3 regions of the Citricoccus sp. SGAir0253 genome follow, and region 2 is predicted to be linked to each of the others. Evidence: riboswitches for the same ligand, from Rfam matches in the RefSeq annotation. Region 2 holds a riboswitch; each other region holds the start of a gene.

Region 1 (9,842 bases), 250 kb from region 2:
GGGAACCTCGTGCGCCAAGCGCTCGCCCACGTGGGCTGGGGGCGCTGACCATGGCCTCCCCCCAGACCCCCGCAGGGTCCCCCTCGTCCCCGAGCGGTTCCTCCCGCCCCTCCCGGCACGACGCCGCCGGAGACTACCTGCGCTCCGTCAAGGCCCAGCAGGTCCAGCCCGGGGACCGCTTCCTGACCCGCCGCGGCGAGCCCTCGGAGCCCGTGCAGCACACCCGCATCTCCCGGGACGACTTCGGCACCCCGGCGCTCATCGTCGCCACCCTGGCGGACGGCCGCGAGGTGCGGATCGCCTTCGGCTCGACCATCCGCGTGCGCACGCACCGCCCGGCCCCGGTGATCGACCCCGCCGCGGACCTGGCCCCCGTGGAGGAGGGCTCGCCCGAGGCGGTGGTCGTGGAGATCGCGCGGCGCCACCCGGAGGACCAGCACCTGCTGGCCCTGGCCGCGAAGCTCTCGCGCGGGATCAACATGCGCTCGGGCTCCCAGCTCGAGGACATCGACACCATGGCGCGGTACCTGTTCACGGACCTCGACGACTCGGAGGGCGCCCTGCGGGCCACCACGCTGCTGACCGACCTGCCCTACGACGGGGCGATGGGCCGGTGGAAGTCGATCGAGTCCTCCCTCGCCCTGGCCGCGAACATCCACCACCACCGCGGCGAGCGCGCCGAGGCGGAGGCCGCCGGGGCGCGGCTGCGCGAGCCGGACGAGGCCGAGACGGACCCCGTGCGGGCCCGGCGCACCGCGGAGATCCGCCAGCGCCAGCTCAACGAGCCGAACCTGTACGACCGGGAGATCCTGCGCGCCCAGGCCGCCGGCGACCTCGTGGCCGAGCGGCAGTGGCGTGAGTCGCGGCTGTCCACCCTGTTCTACCTGCGGGCCCGCGGCGGGTCCGAGACGTTCACGGACGAGGAGCTGGACCGCCGGGTCGCCCGCGAGGTCGAGGCCGTGCGCGCCGTGGCCGACCGCCTGGCCGAGGCCGGCCCGGACGCCTGACGGCCACCCCGCTCACCCTCCTCCCCCGCTCCCCCTCCCCCGCCTCCCTTCAACTGGCGGTCGAATCCGCCCCGAATCACCCGTCTGGAGGCGCCGGAACGGTGCGGAATCGACCGCCAGTTGCCGGGGTGGGGGTGCCGGTCGGAGGGGACCGGCCCGGCGCGTGGTCAGCGGCTGGTCTCCACGGCGGGGTCGGGGTCGTGCCGGACCCACTTGCGCCAGGCCCACGGGTAGAGCACGCACGCCACGCCGACCGCGGCACCGATCACGGTCTCGATGAACCGGTCCGTCAGCAGCGAGCGCCCGTCCACGGGCGCCCCCGTGCCCACCATGACCAGCACGGTGGACAGCAGCGCCAGCGGCGTGACCACCAGCTGGGCGAGGACGTACTGCCGGGCGATGAACAGCTCGGCGCCGGTCTGCAGCACGGCGATGATGAGCACCATCACCCACGGCTCCGGCCGCAGGGCGAGGATGCCGGCCATGAGCAGGAGCCCCAGGAACGTGCCGATGACGCGCTGCAGGCCCCGGTTGACGCGGTAGCGCGTGGAGTGCCCGGCCAGGGGACCACGGCGGCGATCATGGCCCAGTAGTTGTGCTCGATCCCCAGGCCGGGGCCCAGGGCCGTGGCGAGGGACCCCGCCGCCCCGGCCGCGATCGCGTACCACAGGGCCTCGAGCCAGATGATCCGGTGCTGGTCCGAGGTGGACTGCTCCCGGGGCGGCCACGCGAGGGGCTCCCGGTGGGAGGGCAGGACCCGGGAGGCGAGGCCCACGAGGATCGCCAGGGCCACGGTGGCCACGGCGGTCAGCATGGCCTCCCCCAGCGGCGGCTGGTACGGCACCGAGGCCACGGCGGCGAAGGCGAAGACGTGGAACAGCGAACCGGCCGGGCGCAGCCTCCAGTACCCCGCCACCACGGTGCACAGCCCGGCCACCAGGGTGGTCAGCCCCACGAGCCCCCACGGGTCCTCCGCCTCGGAGACGCCGTTGCGCCCGGCCAGGGTGGCCGCGAGGATCACCGCGACCATGAGCAGCCCGGCGCGCAGCTGCATCTGCAGCCGGACCCCGTGCGTGGTGTTGCGGCCGTAGATGGCGGTGAAGGCGCCGAAGGAGGCGAAGATCGCCAGGTCGATGCGGTCGAGCAGCAGCAGGGACAGCAGCGGCACCAGCACGGTGATGCCGCACCGGATGCCCACCTCGTGGTCGCGGTTCGCGGGGGCGATGGTGAACAGGGAGGGCAGCGGGTTGAGGTCCGACATCCGCATGCGCACGATCCTGTTCCCGGCCCCGCGGGGCCGTGCCACGAGTGGTCCGGGTGGGTCTCCACCCGGCGGACGGTCCGCGGGGGCCACGGGGCCCCGGCCCGTCGCACCGGCGCCGGGACGTGCCCGTCCTGATCGATACATACCATGGAGGGCGTGCCTGAGACCCCTGGACCCCGCCCCGTTGTGACCGACCCGACCCCCGGGGGTGCCCCCGGCCCCGCGCCGGCGCCGGCCTCCCCGCGCCAGGTGGGCTTCGCCGTCGGGACCCGCCTGGCCGGGCCGCGCGGCGAGGCGCGCGCGGGACGGACCGGGACGCTCACCACGCCCCACGGCACGATCGCCACGCCGGCGTTCATCCCGGTGGCCACGCAGGCCACCGTCAAGGCCGTGCTGCCGGAGGCGATGGCCGGGCTCGGCGCGCAGGCGCTGCTGGCCAACGCCTACCACCTGTACCTGCAGCCGGGCCCGGACATCCTGGACGAGGCCGGCGGACTGGGGCGGTTCATGAACTGGCCGGGGCCCACGTTCACCGACTCGGGGGGCTTCCAGGTGATGAGCCTGGGCTCGGGCTTCAAGAAGGTCATCGACATGAAGGGACCCGAGGCCCCCTCCGGGCGCGGCGCCGACGACGCCGTGGCCCCCGGCAAGGAGCGGCTGGCCACCGTGGACGAGGACGGCGTCTGGTTCCGCTCCCACCTCAACGGAGACCGGCACCGGTTCACCCCCGAGGTCTCGGTGGGCATCCAGCACCAGCTGGGCGCGGACGTCATGTTCGCCTTCGACGAGCTGACCACCCTGCACAACTCGCGCGGCTACCAGGAGGAGGCCCTCGAGCGCACGCGCCGCTGGGCCCAGCGCTGCCTGGACGAGCACGCCCGGCTCACCGGCGAGCGCGCCGCCCGGCCCTACCAGGCCCTCTTCGGGGTCATCCAGGGCGCCCAGTACGAGGACCTGCGGCGCAAGGCCTGCCGGGACCTGGCCGCCATGACGGCCGACTTCCCGGACGGCGAGGGCGGCCGGATGGCGCACGGCTTCGACGGCTACGGGATCGGCGGGGCGCTCGAGAAGGAGAACCTCGGCACGATCGTGGGCTGGTGCGTCGAGGAGCTGCCGGAGGACCGGCCGCGGCACCTGCTGGGCATCTCCGAGCCGGACGACCTGTTCACCGCGGTGGAGAACGGCGCGGACACCTTCGACTGCGTCTCCCCCACCCGCGTGGCCCGCACCGGGGCCTTCTACACCGCCGACGGCCGGTACAACCTGCCGGGCGCCCGGTACAAGCGGGACTTCGCCCCGCTCGAGGAGGGCTGCGACTGCTACACGTGCGCCCACTACACGCGGGCGTACATCCACCACCTCATCAAGGCCAAGGAGATGGTGTCCCACACGCTGATCTCCATCCACAACGAGCGGTTCACGGTGCGCCTCGTGGACCGCATGCGCGCCGCCATCGAGGACGGCACGTTCTGGGACCTCAAGGACGCGGTGCTCGGGCGCTACTACGCCGCGTCCCGGTAGCCGGGGCGGGGTCCCGACGGCGGCCGCGGCGGGTCCGGCGCTCCGGCCGCCCGGCGTCCCCGTTCCGGACGCCGGACGGCCGGGGCGGGACGCCGGGCGGTGCGGGCCCGGGCCGGACCGCCGCTCAGGCGGAGCCGATGCGGTAGGCCCGTCCCGGCGGGGTCCCGTTGACCTCCCAGTCGCCGATGTAGCGGGCGCGGTAGATCAGCGGGTTGTGGTTGGCCAGCACCCGGGCGTTGCGCCAGTGCCGGTCGAACCGCTTCGCCGAGCTCGTGGCGGAGGCCCCGCCCACCTCGAACCAGCGGGTGGCGGCCTCCAGCACGGTCTTCGCGATGACCTGCTGGGCCTGGTAGACGCGGATGTACAGGGCGTTGACGTCCTCCTCCGGGAGCGCCTCGCCGGCGGCCTCGCGCTCGAGGACGTCCCCGAGCGCGGCGACCACGGCGTCGAACGCGGCGCGGACGGCGAAGGCGGAGGCGGAGACCTCGCCGATGACCTGCAGCACCTGGGCGTCGTCCCGCGGCAGCTCGGTGACCCCGTGGCTGAAGGACCGGCGGCGGCCGCGCACGTAGGCGGCCGAGTCCCGCACCACGGCCTGGGCGATGCCCGTGAGCGAGGCCAGGTGCAGGAACTGCCACGAGGCCTGGCCGGTGGCCACGCGGGTGCCGTCGTCCAGGCCGCCGCGGTAGACCTCGGCCGGGTCCACGGGGGTGTCCTCGAACACCGTGGTGCCGGAGGCGGTCAGCTGCTGGCCGAAGCCGTCCCAGTCGTCCAGCAGGGTCACCCCGGGGGCGTCCACCGGCACCGTTGCGGCGATCTCCTCGCCGTGGGCGTCCACGGCGGCCACGATGATCCAGTCGGCGTACAGCGAGCCGGTGGAGTAGTACTTGGTGCCGTTGAGCCGCCACGTGCCCCCGGCGTCCTGCACGAGCCGGGTGGTGCCCTCCCCCACCGCGTTGTCGATCTCGGTCACCGCGTTCCCGACGACGGCGCCCTCGCCCAGGCGGCGCAGCCACCGGTCGCGGAACGCCGGGTCCGGGTGCCCCAGCACGTTCTCCTGGTTGATCAGGTGGGCGCGCAGCGCCTGGGTCAGGTTGGAGTCCGCGGCCGCGAGCTCGACGATGAGCCCGGCCGACTGCGCGAACGTGAGCCCGGAGCCGCCGTACTCCACCGGCACCCGCAGGGAGGTGAAGCCCGCCTCGGCGAGGCGACGGACGGCGTCGCGGTCGATGATGCGCCCGGCCTCGCGCTCGGCGGCGCTCTCCGCGATGGAGGCGAAGACCGGGGCGAGGCGCTCGCGCACCGCCGCCAGGCGGGCGGCCTGCGCGGCGGCGTCCTGGGCGGGGTCGGTGGCGGTGGCGGTGGTCCCGGCGGTCGGGGTGGTCGCCGCGGGGTCGTGGGTCAGGGTCATTGCTCTGGTCCTTCCGTGGTGGTCTGGGGTCGGGGTGCTCGAGGGCAGGCCCGTCCGGGCGGACGGGTCCCGGACCGGCTCAGGGGCCGGCGGGGGCGGAGTTCCGGGCGGTGGAGTGGAACGGCGGGACGGTCCCGTTGAGGCGGTAGTCGCCGACCGCCCGGGTGCGGTAGACCAGCGGGGTGTGGCTCGCGATGGTGCGCGCGTTCAGCCAGTGCCGGTGCAGCTGCCGCGCGGCGTCCGTGGCCGAGGCGCCGCCGCACTCGAAGACCTGGTTGGTGGCCTCCAGCACCAGCTCGGAGACCACGAGGCTGGCCTCGGACAGGGCCACGTTGGCGCGGGCGTGGGCCTCGAGGACCACCGGGTCCTCCAGGTCCCGGTGGCCGCGCACCTGCCGGAAGGACTCCTCGACCACGGCCGCGGCGGACGTCACGACGTGCCGGGCGGCGGAGACCTTCGCCGAGACCGCGCCGATGACCTGGTGCACCAGCGGGTCCTCGGCGGGGGTCTCGGCCAGGGCGTGGTCGTAGGTGCGGCGGCGCGCCCGCACGAAGTCGGTGATCGCGGCCAGCGCCGCCGCCCCGATCCCGGCCTGCGTGGCGGAGAGCACCACCCACAGCACCGGGTAGGCCAGCACGCCCGTGGGGACGTTGAACTCCTGGGTCCGGTGGGCCCGCACGGGCACCCGGTCGAAGGTGGTGGTGCCCGAGGCGGTGAGCCGCTGCCCGAAGCCGTTCCAGTCGTCGATCCGGCGCACCCCCTCGTGGCCGGCGTCCACGATCGCGAACACCGGCCCCTCGTCCTCCCGGCCGGGCCGCGTGGCGGTCACGAGCAGGTGGTCGGCGAACAGCGCCCCGGTGGAGTAGAACTTGTCCCCCGTGATCTCGGCGACCTCTGGGCTCCCGACGGCCGAGGCGGCCTGGGCGGTGTCCGGATCGGCATCGGTCCACAGCACGGGCCGGGAACCGGCGGCCGGGGGGAGCTCCACGAGCGCGTTGCCGAAGATCCGCCCGGCCGCCACCTCCGCCAGCCACCACTCGGAGACCGCGCCCTGGGACTCGTTCTGGTGCTGCTCGGTGAACATGAAGTGCCCGTGCAGGGCCTGCGGGAGGTTCGAGTCCGCGGCGGCCAGGTCCACCAGCAGGCCGGCGAGCTGAGGCAGGCTCGCCCCGATGCCCCCGTGCTCGCGGGCCAGGCGGACGCGGGTGAAGCCGGAGGCGCGCAGGGCCTCGATCGCGGCGAAGGCCAGCTCGTGGTCCAGTTCCCGCTGGGCCGCCCCGGCCGCGATGGCCGCGAAGACGGGGGCGAAGTGGGCGGTGAGCTGGGCGTCCGTCGGGGCGCCCCCCGCGGTGGCGGCCCACAGGTCCGCGAAGGTGGGCAGGTCTCCCGGCAGCGGGGGCCCGCCGGCCAGCGTCGCGCTACTGCCGTCCGGGCGGGGCGTTCCGGGGGCGGCGGTGCGCTCGGGTCGGGTCGTGTCGGTCATGGTCGCCTCTCGGTCCGGGCACCACGCGAACGGTCCGGGCGTCGGGACCGCGGGGTGCCGTACTTGCCCGCGCCGCCATGCGCGACCGGGCCGAATCCTCACCTGGAGCACCCCACTACGGCGAGAGGGTTGCCGTCCGGCCAGCCAGGGCTTGTCACCGGATCTCGTGATTCTGCTGCCACCCTAGGGGGCGGGGCCCGTGGCCCCAAGGGCCCGGGTCATGTTTCGCCGTCCACCGTCACGGAGGCCGGCGCCCGGGGCGCACGAGGCCCCGTGTGACGTCCGATGACGTCACACGGGGCCTCGTGACGAGGGGGTTCCCTCCGCCCGCTGGCGCGGCCGTCACCACCCGGCCGGCGGCCCGGGGGCCGTCGTCCCGCTCAGGACCTCGCCGGGGACGCCGGCTCCTCGTCCCGGAGGGAGCGCAGCATGGTCTTGCGGATCTTGCCGGTGGCCGTGCGCGGCAGCTCATCCACGAACGTCACGCGGTCCGGCACCTTGAACCCGGCGAGCGACTCCCGGCAGTGGGCGCGGAGCTCCTCGGCGGTCACCGGCGCCCCGGCCTCGGCCACCACGAAGGCCACGGGGCGCTCGCCCCACTTGTCGTCCTGGACCCCGACGACGGCCACGTCGGACACCCGCGGGTGGGCGTGCAGCACGGACTCGACCTCGATCGAGGAGATGTTCTCGCCCCCGGAGATGATGATGTCCTTGGCCCGGTCCATCAGCTGGACGTAACCGTCCGGGTGCATCACGCCGAGGTCGCCCGTGTGGTACCAGCCGCCGCGGAAGGCCTCGGCGGTGGCCTCGGGGTTCTTGAAGTACTCCCGCATGACACCGTTGCCCCGCAGGACCACCTCGCCCAGGGTGGTGCCGTCCGCGGGCAGCCGGTTCAGCTCGGCGTCCATGACGGCGACCTCGCCGGCGTGCACCATCGGCACGCCCTGGCGGGCCATCAGCCGGGCCCGCTCGGCGGCGGGCAGCCCCGCCCACGCCGGCTGCGGCTCGCAGATGGTGAACGGCCCGTACACCTCGGTGAGGCCATAGACGTGCACGGGGGTGATGTTGAGCGCCTCGAGCGCCTCGATGACCGACGGCGGCGGGGCGGCCCCCGCGGTGGTCATCCGCAGCTCCCGGTCCAGGGGGCGGGCACGCCCGGACTCGTGGATCATGGCGCACACGACCGGCGCCCCGCACAGGTGCGTGATGCCCTCGTGGTCGAACGCGTCCCAGATGGCGTCCTGGCGCACCGCGCGCAGGCACACGTGCGTGCCGCCCGCGGAGGTCACCGCCCACGGCGTGCACCAGCCGTTGCAGTGGAACATCGGCAGCGTCCACAGGTAGCGGGTGGTCCCGGTGTAGCCGTTGTGGAACACCGCCCCCTGGGCCGCCAGGTAGGCACCGCGGTGGGTGTAGACCGCGCCCTTGGGCGGGCCGGTGGTGCCCGAGGTGTAGTTGAGCGTGATCGGCGACTCCTCGTCCTCCACCCGCCACGGCAGGTCCGGCCCGGCGGGCCCCTGGGCGAGGAAGTCCTCGTAGGCGAGGGCGCCGGCGTCGGTCCCGCGGGGGTCCGCGTGGCCGGCCTGGTCGTCCACGATCTCCACGACCAGCGGCCGGTGCGGCAGGTCCTGCACGACCTCGCGGACCGTGGCCGCCACGTCGCCGTCCGCGAGCACCACCCGGGCCTCGGAGTGCTCCAGGATGTACTCCAGCTCGCGGGAGGTCAGGCGCGGGTTGAGGGGGCTCAGCACGCCCCCGGCCAGCGGCACGGCGAAGTGGGCCGCGAGCATGGCGGGGACGTTGGGCGCGATCACCGCGACCGTCTGGCCGGGCTCGATCCGCGCCCGGAGGGCCTTGGCCAGCCGCTGCACCTCGGCCGCGAACTCGCGGTAGGTGGAGCGCCGCTCGCCGTACACCACCGCCTCCCGGTCCGGGAACACGGCGGCCGTGCGCCCGAGGAAGGCCAGCGGCGTGAGGGGTTCGTGGGCGGCGGGGCGGTCTTCGGCCAGGGCGGTCATGCGGTCCTCCGGGAGACGGATCGGTGATCTCCGTCACTATCCACTGATACTGGGTATCATGTCAAGCAACTCCGTCTCACCCGCCATGACCCGAGGAGCAGGATGGACCCGGCCACCGCCCCCAGCACGCTCGCCGCCCTGCTGCGGCTCCTGGACGCCCGCGGCTGGGACCGCACCACGGTGGACGACCTGGCCCGGGAGGCCGGGATGAGCCGGGCGACCTTCTTCCGCACCTTCGGCAGCAAGGAGGACGTGGTCTTCGCCGACCACGCCGCCATGCTCGCCCGGCTCGGCGACTTCCTCGACCGGACCGGGCACGACACCGCCTCGGCGCTGCGCGAGGGACTGCTGCTGGTGTTCCGCTACCACCTCGACGACCCGGAACGCACCCTGGCCCGGCACCGGCTGCTGCGCCAGTCCCAGGCCCTGCGCAACCGGGAGCTGCTGACCTCGCACCACTACGAGGCGGTCTTCCGCCGCTGGCTCCGCGAGCGACTCGCGGGCACGGCCGCGTCCGGCGACGGCGAGGGGAACACCGAGGGGGACGGGAGCGGCGTCGGGCACGACGTCGCCCCCGTGGCGGCCGCCCTGGCGGGCGCGTGCGTGGCCTTGCACAACAGCCACCTGCGCCAGTGGCTCCGGGCGCCCGACGACCGCGTGCTGGAGGAGTTCTCAGCCCGGGCCAGGCGGCTGATCCACGTGGTGCTGGAGGGCTACGGGGCGTCGCCCGGCGCCGCCGCGACGGCCCGGCCGGTCGCCGTGGTGACCGTGGTGGACCCGCACGCGGACACCGAGGAGATCGTCGACGCCGTGCGGCGGGCCCTGGGCTGAGGCGCCCGGGCGACCGGCGGCCCGGTCAGGCGGCCGGGGCGGCGGCCCGCCCGTACTCCGGCTCGGCGCGCTTGACGACCGCGATGACCCCCATGGTCACCGGCGAGAGCACGATCTCCACGAGGGACTTGAAGACGAAGCCGACCACCACGTAGTTGACGAAGGTGGGCAGGTCGGTGATGCCGATGACCCCGGCGGCGATGGAGCAGAAGACGAGCGTGTCCAGGAACTCGCCCACGAGCGTGGAGGCGGCGATGCGGCCGAACAGCAGCCGCTCCCCCGCCCGCCGCTTGAGCCGGACCATGAT
Region 2 (9,842 bases):
TGCCCTCGCGCCACTCGGCGTCGATCACGGCGGCGGCCAGCCCGGTGGTCTCGGGGGTGAACTCCCCGCCCCGGTGCAGCCAGGTGACCGTGATGCCGGCGGGGACGGACAGCCCGATCTCGTCCTCGGGGCCGGCCACCTCGATGATCGCCTGCCCCACGGCGTCGGCCGGCATGGCCTCGAGGGCGGCGCCGATCGCCGGGAGGGCGGACTCGTCGCCGGCCAGCAGGTGCCAGTCGGCCGCCGGGTCCGGGCGGTACATCCCGCCGGGGCCGGTGAAGCAGACCCGGTCCCCCGGCCGGGCGGCGGCGGCCCACGGGCCGGCCAGGCCGTCCTCGCCGTGGACCACGAAGTCGATGGTGAGCGTGCCGGCGTCGGGATCCACCGAGCGCACCGTGTAGGTGCGCCGGACCGGCATCTGCTCGGGGGTGAGGCGCTGGCGCAGCGCCTCGAGGTCGTACGGCATCTCCAGGCCCAGGGCCGGGTCGGCGAACAGGAGCTTGACGTACTTGTCCGTGGCGTCCTTGTCCTGGTACACGGCGAAGCCCTCGCCGCCCAGGGTCAGGCGGACCAGGTGCGGACCGAGCCGCTCCGCGGCCACCACCTCGAGGACCACGGTGGGCTTGGGCTGGCGCGGGCGCCGGGCGGCGGGAGCCGGTCCCTCCGGGTCGTGCTGCGGCATGCGGGAACCCCTTCGTCGCTCCACCGGCCGGGCGGCCGGTGCGGCAGGGCCTCTCCCTGCCCCTCCGACATTACGTCAGGCGGTCGTGGCCCAATAATCGCGACGGCGGCCGGCCGGGACCCGCCACCGCCCTCGGGCGGCCCGCGGCCGTCCCGCTCCGGGTCGGCGCGGAATCGAGACCTGTTCGAGTCCAGAAAGTATGTGACACGGCTCACCATGTCCTCTATGCTTCTGAAGTGACCGAACGGTCGGTCACTAAAGACTTCATCCCCACGCCGCAACCGCACCGATCACCTGGAGCACACCATGGCACATCACGACGCCGCAGTGGCCTCGCCCCGGGGGCGTACCCCCGAGGAGAAGAAGGTCCTGGCGGGCACCCTCGTCGGCACCACCATCGAGTGGTACGACTTCTTCATCTACGCGCAGGCCGCCGCCTTCGTCCTGGCCCCGCTGTTCTTCGCCCCCGTCTCGCAGGAGAACCCGGGGCTCGCCCAGGTGATCACGTGGGCCACCCTGGGCATCAGCTTCCTGTTCCGCCCGCTGGGCGCCATCGTGGCCGGCCACCTGGGGGACAAGCACGGCCGCAAGCTCGTCCTCGTGCTGACCCTCGTGGGCATGGGCGGCGCCACCGCGCTGATCGGCCTGCTGCCCACGTACGCCGTGATCGGCATCTGGGCCCCGATCATCCTGATGCTCCTGCGCATCGTCCAGGGCTTCTCCGCCGGCGGCGAGTGGGGCGGTGCCGCGCTGATGTCCGTGGAGCACGCCCCCCGCAACAAGCGCAGCGCCTTCGGCTCCTACCCGCAGATCGGCGTGCCGATCGGCATGCTGCTGGCCACGGTCTTCATGTGGGCCCTCACCAGCTCGATGAGCCAGGAGGCCTTCCTGGCCTGGGGCTGGCGCATCCCGTTCCTGTCCTCCGTGGTGCTGATCGTCGTCGGCTACCTCATCCGCAAGGCCGTGGACGAGTCCCCGGTCTTCAAGGAGATGCAGCTGCGCAAGAAGGAGTCCGCCGCTCCCCTGGGCGTGCTCCTGAAGTCCCACAAGAAGAACGTCATCCTGGCCGCCCTGATCTTCTGCGCCAACAACGCCGCGGGCTACCTGGTCATCGCGTTCTTCGCCTCCTACGGCGCCAACGTCCTGGGCATGAGCCGGGAGTCCACCCTGGTCGCGACCTTCATCGGCGGCCTCGGCTGGCTGGCCTTCACGATGTTCGGCGGGTACATCGGGGACAAGATCGGCAAGATCCGCACGTTCCAGATCGGCTACGGCATCATCATCCTGTGGGCCATCCCCATGTGGTTCCTCATGGACACCGCCTCCCTGCCGCTGTTCGCCCTGGCGATCGTCATCCTGACCGTCGGCCTCGGCCCATCCTACGGCCCGCAGTCCGCGCTCTACGCCGAGATGTTCCCGGCCCACGTGCGCTACTCCGGCGTCTCCATCGGCTACGCCCTGGGCTCCATCATCGGCGGCGCGTTCGCCCCGATGATCGCCCAGCTGCTGCTGAACGAGACCGGACAGGGCTGGACCATCGGCGTGTACATCGCGGCCCTGGCCATCGTGTCCTTCGTCGCCGTGTCCATGGTGCCGCGCTCCGTCGAGGGCTCGGACCTGCACGTGGAGGAGGTCCACGAGCAGTACCTGGCCGAGCACCCGGAGGACGCCGCCATCGTCCGCCAGGCCGACCAGGCCCACGGCGGCCGCTGAGCCGCACCGCCCCTCCACCGGGCCCCGCAGCACCCCCGGGTGCTGCGGGGCCCGGCCCGTTCCGGGGCCGGGCCAGGGCGACGGGGTGCCGCGGCGTTCCCGGCCCTGCGGGGGTCCCGGGCCGCGCGGTCCCGACGCCGGCCGGGGAGCCGACGGGCCGACGTCGGGACCGCGCCCCGTCAGGAGGCGGCGGACGCCCCCGCCCCGACGGCACGGCGGAACGCGGCGCCGCGGTGGTCCGGCGCCAGCCGGGGACCGCCGCCGCCCAGGGCCTCGCGCAGCGTGCCCGTGCCGGGCTCGGCGAGGACCCCGCGGCGGCGCAGCTCCGGGGACACGAGGGCGCCGAAGCGCTCCAGGTCGGCCGGCCGCACGGCGGCGGAGACGTTGAAGCCGTCCACGCCGGCCTCCTCCTGCCAGCGCTCGAGCTCGTCCGCCACGGTGGCCGGGGAGCCGGCGATCACCGGGCCGCGGCCGCCGATGGCCACGAACTCGGCCAGGTCCCGCACCGTCCACCGCCGGTCCGGAGACAGGGAGGTGAACGAGGCCAGCGCGGACTGGTTGGCGTCCGTGGCCACGTACTCCAGGGGCGCCTCCGGGTCCGCGCCGGCCAGGTCCACCCCGGTCCAGCCGCCGAACAGGGCCAGGGCGCCCTCGATGTCCACGTGCCGGCGGTAGCCGTCCAGCCGGTCCCGCGCCGCCTCGTCCGTGTCCGCGACCACCACGGTGGCCATGGTGAAGACCTTCACGGCGTCCTCGGCCCGGCCGCGCTCGGCCAGCCCGGCCCGCACGCCGTCCGTCCAGCCCCGCACGAGCCGCGGGGTGTTGCCGATGAAGAAGATCGCCTCGGCGTGGTCCAGGGCGAACTGCTGGCCCCGCTTCGAGGCCCCCGCCTGGAACAGGAACGGGGTGCCCTGCGGCCCCGGATGCGCCAGGGCCTGCCCGGGCACGGAGAAGTAGGTGCCCCGGTGCTCGACGGGGTGCACCCGGTCCGGGTCCACGAAGACCCCGGCCTCCGCGTCCGCGCGCACCGCCCCGGGCTCGAAGGAGCCCTCGAGGAGCTTGTACATGACCTCGAGGTACTCGTCCGCCCGGTCGTAGCGCTCGTCGTGCGGCAACTGGCGCTCCAGGCCCAGGTTCCGCGCCGCGGAGTCCTGGTAGGAGGTGACCACGTTCCAGGCCACGCGGCCGGCGGTGACGTGGTCCAGGGTGGCGAGCGTGCGGGCCAGCAGGTAGGGCGCCTCGTAGGTGACCGAGGCGGTCACGCCGAAGCCCAGGCGCTCGGTCACGGCGGCCATGGCCGGGACCAGCACGAGCGGGTCGAGCAGCGGGTACTGGACGCCGCCGCGCGCCGTGGCCTCCGTGCCGCCGCCGTAGACGTCGTAGACCCCGGGGATGTCCGCCAGGAACAGCGAGGCGAAGCCGCCCTCCTCCAGGGTGCGCGCCAGCGAGGTCCAGTAGCCCAGGGTGTCGAAGCGGGACGCCCCGGAGTCGGGGTGGCGCCACAGCCCCGGCGACTGGTGCACCGGGACCATCATGTCGAAGGCGTTCAGCAGCATCGGCCGGCTCATGCGCGGGTCCTCTCGGGGGTGGGGGCGGCGGCGGTCGCGGCGCCCGGCGTCCCGGCGTTCCCGGCCGCGGGTCCTGCGGGTGCCGGGTGCAGGTCCGTCAGCTCGGTGCCGTGGTGGCTGCGGGCGGGGTCGCGGGCGAGCAGGCCCGCCGCGACGGACAGCACCGCCAGCACGCTGAGGTAGCCGGCGATGAGCCACGGGGTGTTCGCGCCGGCGGCGAACAGCAGGGCGGCGATCATCGGCATCAGCCCGCCGCCGAGCACCGTGCCCACCTGGTAGCCCATGCTCACGCCGGAGTAGCGCACGTGCACGGGGAACTGCTCGGCGAACCAGGCGGCCTGCGGCCCGTAGATCGCGTCGTGGACCACGTTGATGCCCAGGACGATCACCAGCGGCAGCAGGGACAGCGGGCCGGCGTCCAGGAACGCGAAGAGCACCCAGCCGAAGACCCCGACCGCCGCGTAGGCGGTCACGGAGACGACCTTGCGGCCCACGCGGTCGGACAGCCAGCCCCAGAACGGGGTGGAGACCAGGCCGATCGCGGAGGCGACCATCACCGCCGTCACCCCGGAGGCGGAGTCACCGCGCTCGTCCCGCAGGTAGGTGAGCATGTACACGGTCACCAGGTAGTAGACGGCGTTCTGGGCGAGGCGCAGGCCGATCGTCACCAGCAGCGGGCGGCGATGGTGGGCCAGCAGCACCCTCAGGGGCGACGTCTCCACCCGTCCCGAGGCCTGGTGCTCGAGGAACTCGGGGGCGTCCGCCACGCCGAGCCGGATCCACAGGCCCACGGCCACGAGCAGCGCCGAGAGCAGGAAGGGGATGCGCCAGCCGAAGGCCGCGAACTGCTCCTCGGTCAGCACGTTCTGCACGATGAAGAAGGCGCCGGTGGCCAGCAGCATGCCCGCGGAGGAGCCGATCTGGGTGAACGAGCCGAAGAACCCGCGGTGGCGGGCCGGGGCGTGCTCCACGCTCAGCAGCGCCGAGCCGCCCCACTCCGCACCCGTGGACAGGCCCTGCAGGATGCGCAGGACCACCAGCCCGACGACGGCCCACCAACCGATCGCGTCGAAGGTCGGCAGCAGCCCGATGAGGGTGGAGGCGATGCCCATGACCAGCAGGGAGGCGACGAGCAGGGCCTTGCGGCCGATCCGGTCCCCGAGGTGGCCGCCGACGATCCCGCCGAGGGGCCGGGCCACCACCCCGACGGCGAGGGTGGCGAAGGAGGCGACGATCCCGCCCAGCTCGGTGGCCATGGGGAAGAACTGGACGTTGAAGACCAGGGCCGCGGCGGTGCCGTAGAGGTAGAAGTCGTACCACTCGATCGTGGTGCCGGCGAAGGCCGAGGCGAGCACGCGCTTCTTGCCGTGCACGAGGGCGGAGGCCCGGCCCCGGGGCGGCGCGGCGGCGGTGGACGGCGTGGTCGTGGTGTTCATGCGCGGCCTCCCGCGGTGGTGGTGCGGGCGTCGCCGATGGCGTTCAGCCCCTCGGGCAGGGTGCCGTTGATGGCGTGGTCGCCCAGGGCACGGGCGCGGAAGGCGATGGGGTTGTGGGTGGCCACCGTCTGGGCGTTGCGCCAGTGCCGGTCCAGGCCCTTGGCGGTGGAGGTGGCGGAGGCGCCCACGGTGAGGAACAGGTCCTGGGCCGCGCCGAGGGCCAGTTCCGGCACGGTCACCTGTGCGTGCTCGACGGCGATCTCGGACGCGTGCAGCGCCGCCGGCAGGGTGCCCCGGAACCCCGGGCGGTCGGCGCCGGCGGCGGTCGCGGCGGCCAGGCCGGCGTCGAGGGCGCGGGCGGCGTGCAGCACCGTGGCCTCGGCCGCGAAGGCCTTCGCGGAGATCCGGCCGGTGGCCTCCTGGATCAGGGGGTCCTCGCGGAACGGCAGGCCCAGCCCGGTGTTGAACGTCCGGGTGCGGCCGGCGATGGTGGCCACCGCGTCGCGCCGGGCGGCCCGGGCGATCCCGGCCAGCACGGCCAGCAGGACGAGCTGGAAGAACGCGGCCTCGTGGACCGCCTCGGCGCTGCCCGCGGTGCGGTCCAGCACCGCGTCCTCGGGGACGGAGACGTCCTCGAAGACCGCGGTGCCGGTGCCGGTGAGCTTCTGCCCGAAGCCGTCCCAGTCGTCCTCCAACGTGACGCCCGGGGCGTCCGTGGCCACCACGGCGAAGCGGCGGCCGTCCTGGCCGTCCAGGGCGGCGGACACCCGCGTGTAGTCGGAGAAGACCGAGCCGGTGGCGTAGTACTTCCGGCCGGTGAGCACCCAGCCGGCCTCCGTGCGGCGCAGCACGGTGTTGAGGGTGCCCAGCGCGTTGCCGCCCTTCTCGGTGGAGGCGTTGCCCACGGTGGCCCCGGCCAGCACCCGGGGGTACCAGGCGTCCTGGACCCGGGCCGGCAGGAAGCGCAGCGACTCCACGAAGCCGGCGTGCGAGCGGTACAGGTGCGCGATGTTGGAGTCGGCCTCGGCGAGGTCCACCAGCAGCCGGGTGAAGTCCTCCACGCTCACCCCCGGCCCGCCGTGCTCGCGCGGCACCCGCAGCGTCCCGAAGCCGGCCTCGTCCAGGCGGCGCACCTCGGCGAACGGCAGCCGGCGCTCCAGGTCCCGCTCCAGGGACCCGGCGGCGATCTCCGCCAGGAGCGGGGCGAAGTGCTCGCGCAGCCCGGCGTGGTCGGCGGGGAGCCCGGTGGCGAGGTTGCGGGGAGTGGCCTGGCTGGTGGTGGTCTGGCTGGTGGCGGCCCTCTCGGCCGTGCCCTGCGTCATTCGGCGGTCCTCTCGGTCGCACCGAGGATTACCGGCAACCCATGCCTCGGAACGGCCGGCACGCCGGCACGCGCCGACGCACAGACCGACGGCGGTTCCGGGATCTCCATCGGTCCTGGCCTTAGCACCCGTCGTGGGGAACGAGGTCCCCCCGGGTTGCTGCGGCGTCGTCGAGCCAGGTCTCTCAGCCGCTCTGGATGGTTACCCGACCACCGTAACAGCACGTGGCGGCCCCCGGGGTGGCGCGCGTCACGCCGGGACACACGCGCGGGACCCGCGCCCCGGGCCGGGCTCAGCCGGCGGTGGCGTCCCCGGTCCGCGTCATCGGGCCGGCGGCGAGGGTCACGCCGCTGTGCGCGGGGTTGCCGTCGAAGTCCTCCTGCGACACGTCCACCACGGGGAACCGCGCCAGGTCCACCCCGGAGGGCACCGGCAGCGTGGTGGTCGTGGCGGTCACCGTGCCCAGCGAGATCAGCCGGCTGGCCTCCTCGTCCCGCAGCCACACCTCGTAGTAGCCGCTCTCGGGCAGCTTGGAGACGTCCACGGTCAGGCGCAGCCCGCCGTCCGGCTCGGAGACCATCTCGGCCCGGCCGGCCACGTCCGCCGCCGTCACCGGGTCCAGGACGGCCTCCCCGACGGCGACCGGCCCCTGCGGCGTGCCGTTCCCGCCGTCGTCGCCGGTGAGTGCCGCGGTCACGAGCGCGGCGCCCGCGGCGCCCACGACGAGCCCGGCGGCCGCGGCGGCGGCGATCACCGGCCAGCGACGGCGGTTCGCCCGCGGCAGGAAGGACACGGAGCCGCCCTCCTCGGGTCCCGCCGCGCCCGCCCCGCCGGGTCGGGGCGCCGGCCGGTCGTCTCCCGGTAGCGGCCGCAGGGGCGAGGGGTCCGGGAACGCGGTGCCGAGGTCCCGCTCGATGGCCTCCCAGAGGCCGGCTGGCGGCTCGTGGAGCTCCACGGGGGCGGCCAGGGCCGCGACCGCGCGCTCCGTGCGCGCGAGGTCCTCGCGGCAGGGCGGGCACGCGAGCAGGTGGGCGGCCACCGCCGCGCCGGGGGCCGCGCCGGTGGCGATCGAGGCGAGGTCGTCCTCGGTCAGGTGCCGTTCCGTCGTCTCAGCCATCGTTCACCTCCAGTGCTACTCGAAGCCGGGCCAGTCCCCGGTGGACATGCGACTTGACCGTCCCCAGCGGCATGCCGAGCCGCTCGGCGATCTGGGCCTGCGGGAGGTCCTGCACGAAGGCCATCCTCAGGATCTCATCCTGGGGCGGGCCGAGCCGGTCCAGGGCCTCGTGGACGAGCACCCGGTCCACCACCTGCTCGGAGAGCTGGCGGTCCTCCCGTGGCTGTTCGCCGGCCGTGGCGTCCACGGCCCGGCGCTGGCGCTCGCGCGCGGCGAAGACGTCCGCCACCACGCGCCGGGTGATCCCGGTCAGCCAGCCGCCGAGGGGCCGGGACGGGTCGTAGCTCTCGCGGGAGCGCCAGGCGCGGGTGAACACCTGCTGGGCGGCGTCCTCGGCGTCCTGGCGCTGGCCCAGCGCGGCCATGCACAGCGAGAACACCAGCCGCCCGTGCAGGGAGTAGGCCTCCCTCATGGCGTCCGGTGCTCCGGCCGCGAAGCGGCGTGGCAGGTCGTCGCTGTCCAGCGTGTCTCCTCGGTCGGTCCCGGCCGGGCCGGGGCCGGCCCTTCAGCCGGGGTGGCACCAGGCCGGCGGCATCGTCTGGAGCCGAGGATACGGCTCAGGGGACCGGTTCGGCCACCACGATGATGTTGTCCGCATAGCTCTCCCGTTCCGGGCGCCACTGGCCGCCACAGGTCACGAGCACCAGCCGGGCCGGGCCGGTCCGGTCGAAGTAGGGCGTGAAGTCCAGGCCGTCCTTGCCGAGCTGCTCCACGGTGGTGACGCGGTAGCGGTGCTCCGTGCCGTCCTGGTCCCACAGCCGCACGAGGTCCCCCGCCGCGGCGTCCCGCAGGGCGTACAGCGGCCCGCGGGGCGTCTCGACCGAGCCGGCGTGGGCGGCGAGGACCGTGTGGCCCTCCCCGTCCGCCGGCGCCGGCCCGAACCGGTACCAGCCCGCCGTGGCCGCGTCCTCGGGGATCTCCATCTGGCCGTCGCCGGCCACGCCGGTGGGCATCACGGGCACGTCCGCCCCGATCGCCTCGTACCGCAGGCGGACCGGTGCCGGGACCGGCTCGGCGGGCCGCAGCGCGGCGGAGGCCACCGGCACGTCCGCGGCGCGGGCGGCCGGGACGGCGGAGGCACGGTCATCCGCCGGGGCGGGAGTCGCCGGCCGGTCCGCCGCGGCCGCCGGACCGACGCCGGCCCCGGCGCGTGGGGTGCCGGGGCCGGCACCGGGCCGGTCCCCCGGCGCCGGGGAGGCCCCGTCGGGGCGGGCCGGCGCCGGGTAGGCAGAGGTGGAGGGTGCGGCCGCAGCCGGGCTGGAGGAGGGGAACCACGCTCCACCGGCAGGTGCGCAACCGGTGCCCGTCAGGGCGACTGCGGCCGCCAGGGCGGCGAGGACTCCCCCCGCCGCCCTGGACCCCCGGGGCGAGGGAAGGCCCCGGCGGGTCGTCTCAGGCACGGACGGACCGGCGGCGCACCGCCGCCGCCATCCCGGCCGCGGCGAGGAGCAGGGCACCGCCGCCCACGGCCCACCACAGGCCCTGGTCCTCGGCGGGAACCTGCGTGTTGCCCGTGGGCACGCCGCCGGGCGCGGAGTGCATCCCCTCGACGGTCTGGGTCGCCAGGGCCAGCGAGCCGTCCTCGGCGGAGCCCCACGCGTAGACGATCGTCGCGGCGCCCTCCGTGACCTGCACGTCGGCCGGGCCGAGCACCGGGTCGCTCTCCCCGGCCAGGGACACCGCGGCCTCGATGGTGCCGGCCGGCAGGTCCAGGGACTTCTCGTCCGGGTTCTCCAGGCCGGGGACGGCCACCTCGCCGTCGGCCCAGATGTCCACGGCCGGGGCCGCGGCCACGTGGCGCACCACGAGGCGACCGGTGCCGGCCTCGAGGGAGGAGGTGTCGTTGACGAACGCCGTCGCGGTCGGCTGGCCCTCGGCGTCGAGGTGGGCCGCGGCGGTGTAGTCCATGCCGCCCTCCAGGGTGACGTCCACGGGGCCGATGAC
Region 3 (9,842 bases), 660 kb from region 2:
GGCCAGGTCACGGTGCTGCGGCGCGCCCTCGGCCCGCTGGTCTCCGGCCTGCAGGTGCTGCCGTCCGTGGCCTGGGTCCCGGTGGCGGTCATCTGGTTCGGGCTCACCGACGCCACCGCGTACTTCGTGGTGCTGATGGGGGCCATCCCGTCCATCGTCAACGGCCTGGCCGCCGGCATGGACCAGGTTCCCCCGCAGTTCCGCCGGGTGGCGCGGGTCCTCGGAGCGTCCCCGGCCGAGACCGCCCTGATGGTGGTGCTCCCGGCGGCGCTGCCCGCCTACGTGTCCGGCCTCAAGCAGGGCTGGGCCTTCGCCTGGCGGTCGTTGATGGCGGCCGAGATCATCGCCGTCGGGGGATCCATGGGGTACGGGCTGGGCTCCCTGCTGGACCAGGGGCGCACGCTCGCGGACATGGGCATGGTGATGAGCGCGGTGCTGACCATCCTGGCGGTCGGCATCCTCATCGAACTGATGGTCTTCGGACCCGTGGAGCGGCGGATCCTCCGCCGCCGCGGGCTGCTGGAAGGGAGTACGCGATGACCACCCCGGACCTCTACCCGGTGTCCCTGCGCCTGCTCGGGCGCCCGGTGCTGCTCGTGGGCGGCGGGCGGGTCGCGGGCCGCCGGGCCCGCGCCCTGCTGGACGCCGGCGCCGTCGTCACCGTGGTGGCGCCCCACGCGGGGGACGACGTCGCCCGGCTGGCCGCCGGCGGCCTGCTCACCTGGGTGCCCCGCCCGTACCGGGCCACGGACCTGGACGGGGCGTGGTTCGTCCAGACCGCCACGGGGATCGACGCGGTGGACCGCGCCGTCGCCGCCGACGCGGACGCCCGGCGGATATGGTGCGTCAACGCCTCCGACGCCGAGGCCTCCGCCGCGTGGACGCCCGCCGTGGCCCGCGCCGGGGACGTCACCATCGCCGTCAACGCCGGGGGGGACCCCCGCCGGGCGTCGGTGCTCCGGGACGCCGTGCGGCTGGCCCTCGAGACGGGCCGGCTGCCGCTGCGCAGGCGGCGCCGCACGCCCGGGACCTGCGGGCGGGTGGCGCTGGTGGGCGGCGGCCCCGGCGAGGGCGGCCTCATCACGGTGCGGGGCCGGCAGCTGCTGGCGACCGCGGACGTCGTCGTCGCCGACCGGCTCGGGCCCCGGGAGCTGCTCGAGGACCTCGAGCCCGGCGTCCGGGTGATCGAGGTCGGCAAGGCGCCCGGGAACCACCTGGTCGGCCAGGACGAGATCAACGCCATCCTCGTCCGGGAGGCCCGCGCGGGCCACCTCGTCGTCCGCCTCAAGGGCGGGGACCCCTACGTCCTGGGGCGCGGGGGAGAGGAGGCCCGGTCCTGCCGGGACCACGGGATCGACGTGGAGGTGGTCCCGGGCGTCACCAGTGCCGTCTCCGTCCCCGCCGCGGCCGGGATCCCCGTCACGCACCGGGGCACCGCCACCGGGTTCACCGTGGTGACCGGCCACGAGGACCTGGCCGATCTGCCCGCGCGGCCGGACCACACCCTCGTCCTGCTCATGGGCGTCCGCCGGCTCGCACGGACCGCGGCCCTGCTGCGCTCCCGGGGCCTCGGCCCCGGGACGCCGGTGGCCGTCGTCGAGCGCGGCTGGATGCCGGACCAGCGGGTGACCATCGGCACCCTGGAGACCATCGCCGCCCAGGCCGAGCGCACCGGCGTGCGGAACCCGGCCGTCATCGTCGTGGGGGACGTCGTCCGGCTCAGCCCCTACGCACCCCCCGTCCTGCACGAGACCCCCAAGGAGCACATCCATGACTGAGACCGTCCCCACCCCCGCCCCGGGCCGCCCGCTTCGCCTGGCGATCATCGGCGCTGGACCGGCCGGCGTGTACACCGCGGACCTGTTGACCAAGGCCGAGCGGGACTTCGAGTTGAGCATCGACCTGTTCGACCGGTACCCGGCCCCGTACGGGCTGATCCGCTACGGGGTGGCCCCGGACCACCCGCGGATCAAGGGCATCGTCAAGGCCCTGCACAAGGTGTTGGACCGCGGGGACATCCGCTTCCTGGGCGGGGTGGACTTCGGCACCGACCTGACCCTGGAGGACCTGCGCCGCCACTACGACGCGGTCGTGGTCTCCACCGGGGCCATCCGGGACGCCGACCTCGACGTGCCGGGCGTGGACCTGGAAGGCTCGTTCGGGGCGGCGGACTTCGTGTCCTGGTACGACGGGCACCCCGACGTGCCCCGCCACTGGCCGCTGACCGCCCGGGAGGTGGCGGTGATCGGCAACGGGAACGTGGCCCTGGACGTGGCCCGGATGCTGTCCAAGCACGCCGAGGACCTGCTGGTCACCGAGATCCCCGAGAACGTCTACGCCGGGCTGGCCTCGTCCCCGGTGACGGACGTGCACGTGTTCGGCCGCCGGGGCCCGGCCCAGGTGAAGTTCACCCCGCTGGAGCTGCGCGAGCTGGCGCACTCGAGGGACGTGGACATCGTGTTGTACCCGGAGGACTTCGAGTTCGACGCGGCCTCGGAGGAGGCGGCCACCACGAACAACCAGGTCAAGACCATGGTCGGGACGCTGACGAACTGGCTGATGGAGCAGGAGGACCGCCCGGGCACGGCCTCGCGGCGGCTGCACCTGCACTTCCTGCAGCAGCCCGTGGAGATCCTCGGGGCCGACGGGGCGGTGGCCGGGCTGCGGATGGAGCGGATGGAACTGGACGGCACCGGCAACGTGACCGGGACCGGGGAGTACACCGACTACCCGGTGCAGGCGGTGTACCGGGCGATCGGCTACCACGGGTCCCCGGTGCCGGGGCTGGCCTACGACGCCGGCCGGGGGGTGGTGCCGAACGAGGCCGGCCGGGTGCTGGACGAGGCCGGGGCGGTGGTGCCGGGGGTGTATGCCTCGGGGTGGATCAAGCGGGGCCCGGTGGGGCTGATCGGGCACACCAAGGGGGACGCCCTGGAGACCATCGGGTGCCTGCTGGAGGACCAGCCGGGGCTGTGGACCGCCCAGGACCCGGACGAGCAGGCGATCCTGGACCTGCTCACCGGGCGCGGGGTGGAGTACACCACCTGGGAGGGGTGGCTGGCCCTGGACGCCCACGAGCTCGCCCTGGGCGCCGAGGCCACCGCCACCGGCCCCGTCGAGCGCGAACGCGTCAAGGTCGTCCCCCGCGAGGAGATGCTCGCGGTGTCCCGCCGGGACCCCGTGCCCGCCGAGGCGAGGGTCCTCGAGCCGGCGCGGTAGGCCACCCGGCCGGCGACGCGGCCGGCGACGCGGCCGGCGACGCGGCCGGTGCCGGGGCGTCACAACCGGTCACAAACCGGCCCCTGGCCTCGGCCGGAGCGCCCGGGCGCGGCCGTCCGGCCCGGAACGTCCGGGCGTGCCGCAATGTGACGCCCCGGCCCCCCGTCCGTTGGACTCCGGGGCGGCCCATCCAGTGGGATGAACCCACCACACCATCCAGAGCGGCCGAGAGATCTGGCTCGACGACGCCGCAGCAACCAGTCGGCCGGCCCCGGGACACCGGGACCGGCGGGCACGGTGCTACCGCCAGGATCGATGGAGGATCGAATGCATCACCACGCCACCCACCAGGTCCACGCCGGCTACGAGCCCGAGGCCCCGCACTGGCCGGTTGCCGTGCCCATCCACCAGACGGCGGCCTACCGCTTCCCGGACCACGCCACGGCGGCCGCCATGTTCCGGCTGGAGACCCCGGGCTTCACCTACAGCCGGACGGGCAATCCCACCGTGGCCGTCTTCGAGAACCGGCTGGCCGCCCTCGAGGGCGGGATCGGGGCCATCGGCACCGCGACGGGCCAGGCCGCCGTCGCCCTGTCCCTGCTGACCCTGCTGCACTCCGGGCGGCACCTGGTCGCCTCCAGCCAGCTCTACGGGGGCACCGTGGACCTGCTGACGGACACGTTCGCCGACTTCGGCATCGAGGTCACCTTCGCCGACCCCGCGGACCCGCCGGCCTGGGCCGCGGCGATCCGGCCGGACACCCGCGCGTTCTTCCTCGAGGCCATCACCAACCCCTTGGCCACCCTGCCGGACCTGCCCGCGCTGGCGGACCTCGCCCACGCCGCCGGCGTGCCGGTGGTCGTGGACAGCACGCTCGCGACGCCGGCCCTGTACCGCCCGCTGGAGCACGGCGCCGACGTGGTGGTGCACTCCGCGACGAAGTTCCTCGGCGGGCACGGCACGGTGCTCGGCGGGGCGATCGTGGACGGCGGGACGTTCGACTACGGCGCGGCCCCCGAGCGGTGGCCGCAGCTGGCCCGGCCCAAGGCCCGCTACGGCGGGCAGGCGCTCGTCGACCGGCACGGCCGGGGCGCGTACCTCGCGCTGGCCCGCAGCAAGTTCCTGCACGACCTCGGCCCGTCCCTGGCCCCGGCCAGCGCCGCGCAGTTCATCCAGGGCCTGGAGACCCTCGAGGTCCGCGTGGCCCGGCACGGGAGCACCGCCCTCACGGTGGCCGAGCACCTGGCCGGGCACCCCGCCGTCGGGCGCGTCCACCATCCGGGGATCCCCGGGCACCCCAGCGCCGCCCTCGCCGCGCGGGACTTCCCGCACGGCACCGGCTCGGTGTTCTCCTTCGACCTGGCGGCCGGACCGGAGGCCGTGGGCCCGTTCATCGACGCGCTGGAGCTGTTCCAGCTCGTGGCCAACGTGGGGGACGTGCGCTCGCTCGTCTGTCATCCCGCCACCATGACCCACTGTCGCCTCGCCCCGGACCGCCGCGAGGCCGCGGGGATCGGCGAGACCACGATCCGGCTGTCCATCGGGCTCGAGTGTCCGGAGGACCTCATCGCGGACCTCGACCACGCCTTGGCCACCGTGCCGGCCTCCGCACCGGCCGCCGTGCCGGCCTCCGCCCTGGCCGGGGAGGTGCGCTGAGATGACCCTCCTGGACCACACCGCGAGCACGGGCACCGCGCAGGGCACCCGGCAGGGCTTCAACACGACGGCGGTGCACGCCGGCCAGGAGCCGGACCCGCTGACCGGGGCGGTCGTGCCGCCCATCTACCAGACCAGCACCTTCGTCCAGGACGGCATCAACGTGCTGCGCGGCGGGCACGAGTACAGCCGCGGGTCCAACCCCACGCGCAACGGCTTCGAGACCCAGCTGGCGGCGCTGGAGCACGGGAGCCGGGCGTTCGCGTTCGCCTCCGGGCTGGCCGCCGAGGACGCCCTGCTGCGCTCGGTGCTGCGCCCCGGGGACCACGTGGTCCTGGGCGGGGACGGCTACGGCGGAACCAACCGGCTCATCAACGGCGTCCTCGGCCCGTGGGGCATCCAGAACACCCCTGTGGACATCACCGACCCCACGGCGGTCGCGGCGGCGGTCCGCCCCGGCACCACCGCCGTGCTGTGGGTGGAGACCCCCTCGAACCCCCTGCTGGGCATCGCGGACCTGGCGGCCTGGGCGGAGATCGCCCACCGGGCCGGGGCCCTGCTCGTGGTGGACAACACCTTCGCCTCCCCGTACCTGCAGCGGCCCCTGGACCTGGGCGCGGACGCGGTGGTGCACTCCACGACCAAGTACATCGGTGGGCACTCGGACGTCCTCGGCGGGGCCGTGGTGGTGGCCGACCGGGAGTACCGGGGGCAGGGACTGGCCGAGGCGGTCGGCTACCAGCAGTTCGCCGCCGGAGCGGTGGCCGGCCCGCAGGACAGCTACCTCGCCGCCCGCGGGCTGAAGACCCTGGGGCTGCGCATGGACCGGCACGGCGCGAACGCCGCGGAGCTGGCCGGCTGGCTGCAGGGCCGGCCGCAGATCGCGCAGGTCTACTACCCGGGGCTGCCGGAGCACCCCGGGCACGAGCTGGCCAGCCGGCAGATGGACGGCTACGGCGGGATCGTGTCCGTCCGGCTGGCCGGGGGAGAGGCCGCCGCGCGCGCCTTCGCCCAGTCCACCGAGCTGTTCGCGCTCTCGGTCAGCCTCGGCGGGGTCGAGTCCCTCATCTGCTACTGCTCCGAGATGACCCACGCCTCCGTGCGGGGCACGGCCCTGGAGGTGCCGGCCGACCTGGTCCGGCTGTCCGTGGGCGTCGAGGACGTGGCCGACCTGCAGGCGGACCTCGAGGCGGCGCTGGAGCGCGCCGCGGACCTGTCGGCCCCCATCCGAGCGTGAGGACAAGATGCACCAGATCACCCAGACCAAGGACTTCACGTTCGGCATCCGCACGACCCGCTTCGACGAGGACTACTGCCCCTCGTCCAGCTCGCGCGGCACGACGAACTTCGCGAACCTGGCCCGCGGCGAGGACCGCCGGCAGAACCTGCGCAACACCCTGACGATGATCACCGGCCGCCTCAACGACCTGGCCCACTGGGACAATCCGGGGCGGGACCGCTATGCCGTGGAGATCGACATCGTCTCCGTGGACCTGCACCTCGCCGGCGGCGACGACGGCGGCGAGGACGTGGCGTTCCCCCTGATCGAGATGCTCGACGTGGGGATCCGGGACACGGTGTCCGGCGTGCGCGTCGACGGGATCGTGGGGAACAACTTCTCGTCCTACCTCCGGGACTACGACTTCAGCGTGGTGCTGCCCGAACACCACGCGAGGGCGCCGCGGTCCAGCGTGCCCGACGACTTCGGGGACCTGCACGGGAAGCTGTTCACGCACTTCCTCGACTCCGAGGCCTACCGCGAGCGCTTCCCCCAGCCGCCCGTGATCTGCATCAGCGTCTCGAGCACCAAGACGTACCGACGGCTCGAGAACCACCACCCGATCCTCGGCGTCGAGTACGGGCAGGACGAGTCCTCCCTGACGGACCGGTACTTCGGGAAGATGGGGCTGCGGGTCCGCTACTTCATGCCCCCCGGCGCGGTCGCGCCCCTGGCGTTCTACTTCCGGGGCGACCTCCTCAACGACTACTCCAGCCTGGCGCTCATCGGCCTCATCAGCACCATGGAGGCGTTCCAGAAGATCTACCGCCCGGAGATCTACAACGCCAATGCGGCGGCCGGCCGGATCTACCGGCCGAGCCTGGAGAACCTCGACTACTCGGTGACGCAGATCGCCTACGACCGCGAGGAGCGCAACCGACTGGCCCTCACGCAGGGCAGGTTCACGGAGGAGCACTTCGTGAAGCCACACCAGAGCCTGCTGGAGCAGTGGGCCGCGGCCCATCCCGCACGAGAGACGGAGAACCACCGATGAACGCGATGAACACCCTGTTGCCCACCACCATCGTCGGCAGCCTGCCCAAGCCCTCCTGGCTCGCGGAGGCCGAGACGCTGTGGTCCCCGTGGAAGCTGGACGGCGAGGAACTGCGGGAGGGCCAGCGGGACGCGCTGGGCCTGGCCGTGGACGAGCAGCGCCGGGCGGGGATCGACATCGTCAGCGACGGCGAGCAGACCCGTCAGCACTTCGTCACCACGTTCATCGAGCACCTCAGCGGCGTCGACTTCGAGCGGCGGGAGACGGTGCGGATCCGCGACCGCTACGACGCGAGCGTCCCGACGGTCGTCGGCACGGTGGGCCGTGAGCGCTCGGTCTTCGCAGACGACGCGAAGGCCCTGCGCGCGCGGACCAACCGGCCCATCAAGTGGACGCTGCCCGGTCCCATGACCATGATCGACACCCTGTGCGACAAGCACTACGGCAGCCGCGAGAAGCTCGCCTGGGAGTTCGCGACGATCCTCAACGAGGAGGCCCGGGAGCTGGAGGCGGCGGGCGTGGACATCATCCAGTTCGACGAGCCCGCCTTCAACGTGTTCTTCGACGACCTCAAGGACTGGGGCGTGGCCGCCCTCGAGCGCGCGGCCGAGGGGCTGCGCAGCGAGACGGCCGTGCACATCTGCTACGGCTACGGCATCAAGGCCAACACCGAGTGGAAGGCCACGCTGGGGGCGGAGTGGCGCCAGTACGAGGAGTCGTTCCCGCTGCTGCAGCAGTCCTCGATCGGCATGGTCTCCCTGGAGCGGCACAACTCCCGCGTCCCGGTCGAGCTCATCGAGCTGCTCCGGGGCAAGAAGGTGATGGTCGGGGCCATCGACGTCGCCAGCAGCGCGATCGAGGCCCCCGAGGAGGTGGCCGGCACCCTCCGGGAGGTGCTCCGGTACGTGGACGCGGACAAGCTGTACCCGAGCACGAACTGCGGCATGGCGCCCCTGGCCCGGCAGGTCGCGCGGGACAAGATGGCCGCGCTCGCCGCGGGCGCGCGGATCGTCCGGGACGAACTGTCCGGAACCCCCTCGGCGTGACCGCCGGACCGACGAACCCCCGGAAGGTGGACGATCACCCATGACCTACGTCATCGCCCTGCCGTGCGTGGACCTCAAGGACAAGGCCTGCATCGAGGAATGCCCGGTCGACTGCATCTACGAGGGGGAGCGCTCCCTCTACATCCACCCGGACGAGTGCGTGGACTGCGGCGCCTGCGAGCCCGTGTGCCCCGTGGAGGCCATCTACTACGAGGACGACGTCCCGGAGGAGTGGTCGGAGTACTACAAGGCCAACGTCGAGTTCTTCGACGACCTGGGCTCCCCGGGCGGCGCCGCCAAGATGGGGCTGATCGCCAAGGACCACCCGATCATCGCCGCCCTGCCGCCGCAGCCCACGCCGGCCTGACTCCGCCGCCTGGCCGCTGATCCCCGGCCTTTGGCCGCCGGCCGGCCCTGCCCCCTGGCCGCTGACGCCTGGGCGCCGACCCCTCCCTCAGCCCCGCAGGGCCCGGTCCAGGTCGGCGACCAGGTCGTCGGCGGCCTCGAGGCCCACGGACAGCCGCACCACGCCGTCGCCGAGCCCGATCGCGGCCCGCCCCTCGGGGCCCATGGCGCGGTGGGTGGTGGTGGCCGGGTGGGTGATCAGCGACTTCGTGTCCCCCAGGTTGTTGGAGATGTCCACGAGCTCCAGCCCGTTGAGGAGGCGGAACGCCCGCTCCTTGGCCGAGCCGGTCCCGGGCTCCAGCTCGAAGGTCACCACCGTCCCGCCGCCGCTCATCTGCGCCCGGGCCAGTTCGTGCTGCGGGTGGGAGGCCAGGAACGGGTAGAGCACGCGCCGCACGCCGGGCTGGTCCTCGAGCCAGGTGGCGATCCGCAGGGCCGAGGCCGTGGAGTGGCCCACGCGCAGGGCCATGGTCTCCAGGCCCTTGAGCAGCGTCCAGGCGTTGAACGGGCTCAGGGCGGGGCCGGTGTGGCGCATCAGGTGGCGCACCGGCCCGTCGATGAACTCCCGGCGCCCGAGCACGGCGCCGCCCAGGACCCGGCCCTGGCCGTCGATGTGCTTGGTCCCGGAGTACACCACCACGTCCGCGCCGAGCTCCGTGGCGCGCTGCAGCAGGGGCGTGGCGAACACGTTGTCCACCACCACCTGGGCGCCGGCGGCGTGCGCCAGCTCCACCACGGCGCGGATGTCCACGATCTCCTGCAGCGGGTTCGAGGGGGACTCGAAGAAGACGGCGGCGGCCGGGGTGGCCAGGGCCCGCTCCCACTGGGACAGGTCGGCGCCGTCCACGAACACGGTCTCCACGCCCCAGCGGGGCAGGATCTCGTTGAGGATGGCGAAGCAGGACCCGAAGAGGCTGCGCGCGGCGACCACGCGGTCCCCGGCGGAGAGCAGCGCGCCCAGGGCGGTGAAGACCGCGGACATCCCGGAGGCGGTGGCGAAGCAGGCCTCGGCCCCCTCGAGCAGCCGCAGCCGCTCCTGGAAGGCCTCGACCGTGGGGTTGCCGTAGCGGGAGTAGACGTAGCGCTCGGCCTCCCCGTTGAAGGCGGCCTCGGCGGCCTCCGCGGTCTCGAAGACGTAGCCCGAGGTCAGGAACAGCGCCTCGGAGGTCTCCTGGAAGGGGGTGCGGTCGATCCCGCCCCGCACCGCCAGGGTCTGCTGGTCCCAGACCCCGGGGTGCGTGGC

The links. Region 2 has a riboswitch for S-adenosylmethionine ahead of E7744_RS13670 (acyl-CoA dehydrogenase family protein). Riboswitches for the same ligand answer to the same signal wherever they lie in the genome.
Region 1: it holds a riboswitch for S-adenosylmethionine, as region 2 does, so the genes downstream of both, E7744_RS12585 (acyl-CoA dehydrogenase) here and E7744_RS13670 (acyl-CoA dehydrogenase family protein) in region 2, are expected to answer to the same signal.
Region 3: it holds a riboswitch for S-adenosylmethionine, as region 2 does, so the genes downstream of both, E7744_RS02110 (O-acetylhomoserine aminocarboxypropyltransferase/cysteine synthase family protein) here and E7744_RS13670 (acyl-CoA dehydrogenase family protein) in region 2, are expected to answer to the same signal.

The regions. Positions count from the first base shown of each region.
Region 1 covers NZ_CP039424.1:2,877,325-2,887,166, forward strand. The annotation lists gene E7744_RS12560 (NUDIX hydrolase family protein) at 1-48, shown strand, start outside; gene E7744_RS12565 (DUF6707 family protein) at 51-1,007, shown strand; gene E7744_RS16610 (FUSC family protein) at 1,175-1,570, opposite strand; gene E7744_RS12570 (hypothetical protein) at 1,453-2,274, opposite strand; gene tgt (tRNA guanosine(34) transglycosylase Tgt) at 2,419-3,792, shown strand; gene E7744_RS12580 (acyl-CoA dehydrogenase family protein) at 3,917-5,203, opposite strand; gene E7744_RS12585 (acyl-CoA dehydrogenase) at 5,283-6,686, opposite strand; SAM riboswitch class IV at 6,741-6,858, opposite strand; gene E7744_RS12590 (long-chain-fatty-acid--CoA ligase) at 7,067-8,704, opposite strand; gene E7744_RS12595 (TetR/AcrR family transcriptional regulator) at 8,807-9,535, shown strand; gene E7744_RS12600 (queuosine precursor transporter) at 9,561-9,842, opposite strand, start outside.
Region 2 covers NZ_CP039424.1:3,127,425-3,137,266, forward strand. The annotation lists gene E7744_RS13650 (siderophore-interacting protein) at 1-682, opposite strand, end outside; gene E7744_RS13655 (MFS transporter) at 989-2,395, shown strand; gene E7744_RS13660 (LLM class flavin-dependent oxidoreductase) at 2,575-3,963, opposite strand; gene E7744_RS13665 (MFS transporter) at 3,960-5,399, opposite strand; gene E7744_RS13670 (acyl-CoA dehydrogenase family protein) at 5,396-6,721, opposite strand; SAM riboswitch class I at 6,825-6,925, opposite strand; gene E7744_RS13675 (anti-sigma factor) at 7,014-7,838, opposite strand; gene E7744_RS13680 (RNA polymerase sigma factor) at 7,831-8,310, opposite strand; gene E7744_RS13685 (class F sortase) at 8,456-8,938, opposite strand; gene E7744_RS13690 (DUF4397 domain-containing protein) at 9,291-9,842, opposite strand, start outside.
Region 3 covers NZ_CP039424.1:464,239-474,080, forward strand. The annotation lists gene E7744_RS02095 (ABC transporter permease) at 1-540, shown strand, start outside; gene cobA (uroporphyrinogen-III C-methyltransferase) at 537-1,778, shown strand; gene E7744_RS02105 (FAD-dependent oxidoreductase) at 1,771-3,219, shown strand; SAM riboswitch class I at 3,429-3,541, shown strand; gene E7744_RS02110 (O-acetylhomoserine aminocarboxypropyltransferase/cysteine synthase family protein) at 3,547-4,875, shown strand; gene E7744_RS02115 (cystathionine gamma-synthase) at 4,877-6,112, shown strand; gene E7744_RS02120 (DUF1852 domain-containing protein) at 6,120-7,148, shown strand; gene E7744_RS02125 (methionine synthase) at 7,154-8,194, shown strand; gene fdxA (ferredoxin) at 8,235-8,561, shown strand; gene E7744_RS02135 (O-succinylhomoserine sulfhydrylase) at 8,649-9,809, opposite strand.